3 regions of the Xanthobacter luteus genome follow, and region 3 is predicted to be linked to each of the others. Evidence: riboswitches for the same ligand, from Rfam matches in the RefSeq annotation. Region 3 holds a riboswitch; each other region holds the start of a gene.
What was found. Region 3 has a riboswitch for cobalamin ahead of ABLE88_RS09250 (TonB-dependent receptor plug domain-containing protein). Riboswitches for the same ligand answer to the same signal wherever they lie in the genome.
Positions count from the first base shown of each region.

Region 1: it holds a riboswitch for cobalamin, as region 3 does, so the genes downstream of both, ABLE88_RS19690 (HupE/UreJ family protein) here and ABLE88_RS09250 (TonB-dependent receptor plug domain-containing protein) in region 3, are expected to answer to the same signal.
Region 2: it holds a riboswitch for cobalamin, as region 3 does, so the genes downstream of both, ABLE88_RS23035 (DUF1636 family protein) here and ABLE88_RS09250 (TonB-dependent receptor plug domain-containing protein) in region 3, are expected to answer to the same signal.

Region 1 is NZ_JBDZDO010000007.1:57,575-59,766, reverse strand. It holds gene argE (acetylornithine deacetylase) at 1-728, opposite strand, end outside; cobalamin riboswitch at 855-1,054, shown strand; gene ABLE88_RS19690 (HupE/UreJ family protein) at 1,105-1,728, shown strand; gene cobU (bifunctional adenosylcobinamide kinase/adenosylcobinamide-phosphate guanylyltransferase) at 1,730-2,192, shown strand, end outside.
Region 2 is NZ_JBDZDO010000009.1:197,323-199,514, forward strand. It holds gene ABLE88_RS23030 ((d)CMP kinase) at 1-561, shown strand, start outside; cobalamin riboswitch at 1,043-1,265, shown strand; gene ABLE88_RS23035 (DUF1636 family protein) at 1,325-1,798, shown strand; gene cobW (cobalamin biosynthesis protein CobW) at 1,795-2,192, shown strand, end outside.
Region 3 is NZ_JBDZDO010000002.1:131,446-133,637, forward strand. It holds gene ABLE88_RS09250 (TonB-dependent receptor plug domain-containing protein) at 1-960, opposite strand, end outside; cobalamin riboswitch at 1,065-1,278, opposite strand; gene ABLE88_RS09255 (efflux RND transporter periplasmic adaptor subunit) at 1,481-2,192, shown strand, end outside.

The DNA.
Region 1 (2,192 bases), on a different contig from region 3:
CCGCCCTTCAGGATGCCCACATGGGCGGTGGAGAACGGCACGTCGTAGAGCCCATCGCGCGGGCCGTCCTTGGCGAGCCGGGCGCCGAGCCGGTGCACCGCCGCCGCGATCAGCGCCGCCGCCTCCACCGCGTTCGCCAGCTCCGGCGCGCGGGAGGAATGGCCCGAGCGCCCGCGCACGATGGTACGCAGGGAGCGCTTGGCCTTGTGGGCGGTCACCACCGCCATCGAAGTCGGCTCGCCGACGATGCAGCCCTCGGCCTTCAGCCCCTCGGCCAGGAACCGGGCGATGAGCGGGCGCACGCCGAGGCAGCCGAGCTCCTCGTCATAGGAGAAGGCGAGGTGGATCGGCTTCTTGAGCGGCCGGGCCGCCATCTCCGGCAGCAGGCCGAGGCAGACCGCGAGGAAGCCCTTCATGTCGCAGGCGCCGCGGCCATAGAGCCGGCCGTCGCGCGCGGCGAGGACGAACGGGTCGGAGGTCCAGTCCTGGCCGTCCACGGGCACGGTGTCGGTGTGGCCGGAGAGGATGATGCCCGCCTCCTGCCGCGGGCCGAGCGTGGCGATCAGGCTCGCTTTGCCCTGGGCCTGATCCTCCACCCGCACGAACGCGACGCCGTTGGCCGCGAGGAACGCCTCCACGTCGGCCACCAGCGCCAGGTTCGGGTTGCGGCTCGTGGTGTCGAAGGCCACCAGGCGGGCGAGCCAATGGCGGGTGAGGGGGGCCGGCATCGCGTCCTCCGGGAATGCCTCTGGCCGGTGACTATAGCCGGCACGGGCCGGCCGCGCGTGCGGCGGCGCACAAAAATCGCGCGCGATTTCCGAACCCTCCGGTTGCCGCGCCCCTGCTGCGGTCCCTATAGTCGCGGCGGTGTCGGTGCCCGCTTCGCGGCGGGCCGAGAGAGGGAATGCGGTGCGGGCGTCGAGCCCAATGCCGCAGCTGCCCCCGCAACTGTCGGCGGATAGTCCCCCCGCAAGAGCCACTGGAGCGATCCGGGAAGGCGCGGGGCGGGCGGCGATCCGCGAGCCAGGAGACCTGCCGCCACCTCAAATCGCCCGCGCGCGGGCTCGTCCAAGGCGCCCTCGGTGGGAGGGCCAAGGAGGTCAAATGTCGAAGCGCCGTACCGTTTCCGCCGTTGCGTCCACAGGCCTCGCGCTGCTCGCCGCGGCGCCGGCCCACGCCCACCACATGATGGGTGGCGAGATGCCGTCCAATGTCATGCAGGGCCTGCTCTCCGGCCTCGGCCATCCGGTGATCGGGATTGATCACCTCGCCTTCATCGTCGGCATCGGCGTGGTGGTGGGCGCGTTCGGGCTGAACCTCGCGCTGCCGGTGCTGTTCGTCGCCGCCTCGGCGCTGGGCGTCGCCATCCATGTGATGGGCGTGTCGGTGCCGGGCTCCGAACTGGTGGTGGCGGCCTCGGTGCTGCTTCTGGGCGTGCTGCTGGCGCGCGCCGCCGCCGTGCCCGTCGGCGCCTGGGCCGCTCTGTTCGCCATCGCCGGCCTGTTCCACGGCTATGCCTACGGCGAATCGATCTTCGGTGCCGAGCAGACCCCGCTCCTCGCCTATCTGGCCGGCCTGGTGATCATTCAGAGCGTGATCGCCGTCGGCGTCGCCTACGCCACCCGTTCGGTGAAGCAGGCGCCGGTGTCGCTCAATGCGCGCCTCGCCGGTGCCGCCGTGGCCGGCGTCGGCATCGCCGCGCTCGCCGGACAGATCATCCCGGGCTGACGTGGCCGCCCCCTCGGGCTTGCGCCAAGACGCGCCGGCGGCCGCGGCCGCCGGCGGCCTCGTCCTGGTCCTCGGCGGGGCGCGCTCCGGCAAGAGCCGGTTCGCCGAGGCGCTGGTGGAGGCCGAACCGGGTCCCTGGACCTATGTCGCCACCGCCCAGGCGCGCGACGGCGAGATGGCGGCGCGCATCGCGCTCCATCGCGACCGCCGGGACGCGGGGTGGCAGACCGTCGACGCGCCGCTGGAGCTTGCCGGCGCGCTCGCCGGCCTGCCGCCGGGCCGGCCGGCGCTGGTGGACTGCCTCACGCTCTGGCTCACCAATCATCTGCTGGCGGACCACGACCTTGAGGCGCAGGCGGACCGGCTGCTTGCCGCCCTCGCCGGGCGGGCCGGGCTGACGGTCTGCGTCGCCAACGAGGTGGGCTTCGGCATCGTGCCGGACAACGCGCTCGCGCGCCGCTTCC
Region 2 (2,192 bases), on a different contig from region 3:
TACGCTCTCCCACACCTGGATACCGGACTGCTCTACCGGGCGGTGGCGGCCCGCTGCCTCGCCCTCGGCCTGCTCGACGACGTCGCCGCCTCGGAAGCGGCGGCGGCGCGCCTCGACGTGGCGGCGATCGATCCCGAGGCGCTGCGCTCGGCCGCCATGGGCGAGGCCGCTTCGGTGGTGGCGGCGCGGCCGGGAGTGCGCGCGGCGCTGCTCGACCTGCAGCGCCGCTTCGCCGCCCAGGAACGGGGCGCGGTGCTGGACGGGCGCGACATTGGCACCGTCATCTGCCCGGATGCCGACGTGAAGCTGTTCGTCACCGCCGCGCCGCAGGTGCGCGCCGAGCGGCGCTTCAAGGAACTCGCCGGCCGCGGCGCCGCGGTGACGTTCGCCGACGTGCTGGCCGACATCGAGAAGCGCGACGAGCGCGATTCGCTGCGCTCCGCCGCGCCCTTGGTGAAGGCGGACGATGCCGCTCTGCTCGACACCAGCGCCCTCGGCATCGAGGCGGCGTTCGACGCCGCCATGGCGCTCGTGACGCAGCGGCTCGGGCAGAGGGGCTGAGGCGGGGGGTCGCGTCAGTTCTCCGCGCCAGCGCCTCCCCTTTGCGGAACTCTCGCCTTTGAGAACCCCTCCCCCTAAAGGGGAGGAGCAGGGGTGGGGGTGCAGGACCCTCTCGGAAAGTCAGCTGTGCCGTTCCCGTCCGCTCGACGCCCTCCTGATGGCCACCGGCGGCGTCTCTCGCCCCTCTGCCAACATCCAACCCGCCCAATCCCCTCCCCGTCGGGCGACCCCCACCCGCTCACCCCGGCCCTCTCCCCACAAGGGGGGAGGGGTGTGCGCGGCGAGGAAGGGCCTGCGCGATGAGCAGGTAGGAACCGGCAGCGCCCGCGTGCCCCGGCCGACCGGAGCGTCAGCGCCGGGAGCGCCGGGGCCCAGCGCAAGAAATCCGCCGAAGGCGATCATTCCCGCCGAGGGCGACTCGCCTCGGGCCGCGAGCGGCCCACGCCCCGCGCGCCATTTGACAACCCGCCCCGGCCGGCCCTTAAGTGACCCGGTCGATGGTCCCGCGCGCGAGGGTACGCGCCGGGCGCAAAAGGGAATGCGGTGGGGCGCCGTGTCGAAGGACGGGCGCCGAATCCGCGGCTGCCCCCGCAACTGTAAGCGGTGAGCTTCCGTCAAAGGCCACTGGGCGCATGCGCTCCGGGAAGGCGGCGGAGGCGCTGAGATCCGCGAGCCAGGAGACCTGCCCTCGACAAGGTCCGCGCCGGGCGGGGTGCCTCGGTCTTGCGTCCCTCCACGCCCGCAGGCGGGCGGCCCCGCACCCATGGACCGATGCCCGGTGGAGCGCGCCGCACCGTCTTCTCCCCCTGCCGATCCGCCCGCCGCCGATCCGCCCGCCGCCGAGGCGCGCGCGCAGGCGGCCGCGGCGCCGGTGACGCTGTTGGTCTGCGTCACCTGCGGCGCCGGGGCGGACGGCCGGCCGGCCGAAGGCGCCGCCCTGCTCGCGGCGGCGCGCGCCGCCGGCGCCGGCCCCGACGCCCTCGGCATCGAGATTTCCCCCGTGCGTTGCCTCGCCAATTGCAAGCGCGCGCTCTCCGCCGCCATCGCGCGGGCCGACGGCTGGACCTACGTGTTCGGCGACCTCGACGTTCACAGCGCCCCGGACCTGCTCGCCGGCGCGCGCCTGCTCGCCGCCGCCGGCGACGGCCTCATGCCCTGGCGCGGCCGGCCCGAGCGGCTGAAGCGCGGCATGGTCGCGCGCCTGCCCCCATTGTTCCCAGCCAAGGACCCCTCATGACCGCGCCCGCCCCCTCCGCTTCCGCTTCGCTCGCCCGCGTGCCCTGCACCATCGTCACCGGCTTCCTCGGCGCGGGAAAGACCACCCTCATCCGCCATATGCTGGAAAATGCCGGCGGCAAGCGCCTCGCGGTGATCGTCAACGAGTTCGGCGACGTGGGCATCGACGGGGAGATCCTCAGGGGCTGCGGCGTCGCCACCTGCGCCGACGAGGACATCGTCGAGCTCGCCAATGGCTGCCTGTGCTGCACCGTAGCGGACGACTTCGTGCCGGCGCTCGACAAGATCCTCGCCCGCGCGCCCGACCACATCCTGATCGAGACATCGGGCCTCGCGCTGCCCAAGCCGCTGGTGCAGGCGTTCCAGTGGCCGGCGGTGAAAAGCCGGGTGACGGT
Region 3 (2,192 bases):
GACGCCGAACGCGGTCTCCAGCGCCCCGTCGAGCGCCTTCCATACGCCCTCGCCCTTGGTGAAGAACAGGGAGGCGTAGCTGGTGGAGCGCTCGGGCGCGGGAATGCCGGAATAGGTGGGCGGCGGGTAGATGTCCGGCGTGAAGGAGAGCTGGCTGTCGATGTAGCGGGCGACGAAATTGACCGCGAAGGTGTCGCTCACCGCGTAGTCGAGGCGGGTCGAATAGGTCCAATTGTCGTAGGCGTTGGGATTGCGCGGATAGCCCGCCGGCACGATGTCGGCCGGCGTCACCGGCGTGTCGGGGGACGAGAAATGGGTGACGTTGAAGGAGTAGGACAGCTTGTCGGTGGAGCCGCTGAGCGCCACCGCCTGGTTGAAGGTGCCGAACGCGCCGAGCTCGGCATAGCCGAACGCCTTGGCCGGCCCCTCGCCCTTCTTGGTGGTGACCGAGATCACCCCGCCGATGGCGTCCGAGCCGTAGAGGCCGCTCTGCGGACCGCGCAGCACCTCCACCCGGGCGAGGTCGGTGGCGAGCATCTGCCCGAAGTCGAAGGCGCCGTTGGGGGTCGAGGGATCGCCGGCGTCGATGCCGTCGATCAGCACCTTCACATGGTTGGAATTGGTGCCGCGGATGAACACCGAGGTCTGCCCGCCCGGCCCGCCGGTCTGCACGACATTGAGGCCGGGAAGGCTCTCCAGCACCTCCGGCAGGGTACGCAACTGCTTGCGCTCGATCTCCTGCGCGGTGACCACGCTCACCGAGGAGGCGACCTCGTCCTCGGGGGTCGGGATGCCGGTGGGGCTGGTCACCACCACGTCGGGCAGGTCGATGGCCGGAGCGCCGGCAGCGGCCGGCGACTGGGCGAAGGCGGCGCCGGGGACGACGAGAAGGGCGGTGGACACGAGGAAGCGGGCGGCGCGCGCGGCGCCGCGAGGGCTGGGAGGAAAAAGGGACGGCATGACGGCCTCGGCACGGGTGGTCCGTCACCGCGAACGAGGCGCCCGCCGGCGCACCGGCCGAACGGATTCCGCCACCATCAGGACACCCCGCCCGACGTGCTCGCGCGTGACCACGGCTGACGGCAGGTCTCCTGGCTCACGGGTCGCTGTCCTGTCGCCGCCTTCCCAGGCTGAACGGCCCAGTGGCATTTGAGACGAAGGACTCGCCGCTTACAGTTGCGGGGGCAGCCACGGCATTTCCACCTGCCCGTCGCCGGGCGGAGCGGAGCACCGCGTTCCCTTTTGATCCCCGAGGGGAACCGTCGCGGTAAGACTAGACCGCAAGCAAGCCGCAGGTCAACGGAATGTGGCGCTGGAATGGCGAATTCCCCGTGAATGACATTCATGCAACGCGGTAGTCGTATTCATGCCTCGACGGGCACAAATCGTCGTGCGTGGCCATGGTGTGCTCGACTTACTGGCGACACATCGCAGGCTCCGCTATAGCGAAGCCGGGTCGCACTGCGAAAAGGATGTTCCCTTGGCCGACGTCATGTCCCGCACGCCGCACGCAGTCGCCAGCTTCTTGAGGCGTCTTCCAGCGCCCGCTTTGCTCGTTGGCGCGCTCCTGCTCGCCGGCTGCGGCGAGGAGCCGAAGGCGGCGGCGCCGGAGCCGCGCCCGGTGCGCACCGCGCTCGCCGCGAGCCGCGCCGCCGGCGACGCGGTGACGCTCACCGGCCAGGTGGAGGCGCAGAACGAGGCCTCCTACGGCTTCCGCATCGGCGGGCGCGTGATCGAGCGGCTGGTGAACGTGGGCGACCGGGTGGCCCCCGGCCAGGTGCTGGCCCGCCTCGATCCCCAGGACGAGCAGAACGCGCTGCGCTCGGCGCAGGCGGCGCTCTCGGCCGCGCAGGCCAATTTGTCCCAGACCCGCAACCAGTATGAGCGCCAGCGCCAGCTCCTGGCCCGCGGCTTCACGCCGAGGGCGCAGTACGAACAGGCCGAGCAGGCCTATCTCAACGCCCGCTCCCAGGTGGAGGACACCGAGGCGCGGCTGCAGATGGCGCGGGACCGGCTCGGCTTCACCGAGCTGAAGGCCGATTCGGCCGGCGTCGTCACCCAGCGCCGGGCCGAGCCGGGCGAGGTGGTGCAGGCCGGCCAGAGCGTGGTGGAGGTGGCGCGCCAGGACGGGCGCGACGCGGTGTTCGACGTGCCGGCGGCATTGCTCTCCTCGCTGCCCGCCGACCCGCTGG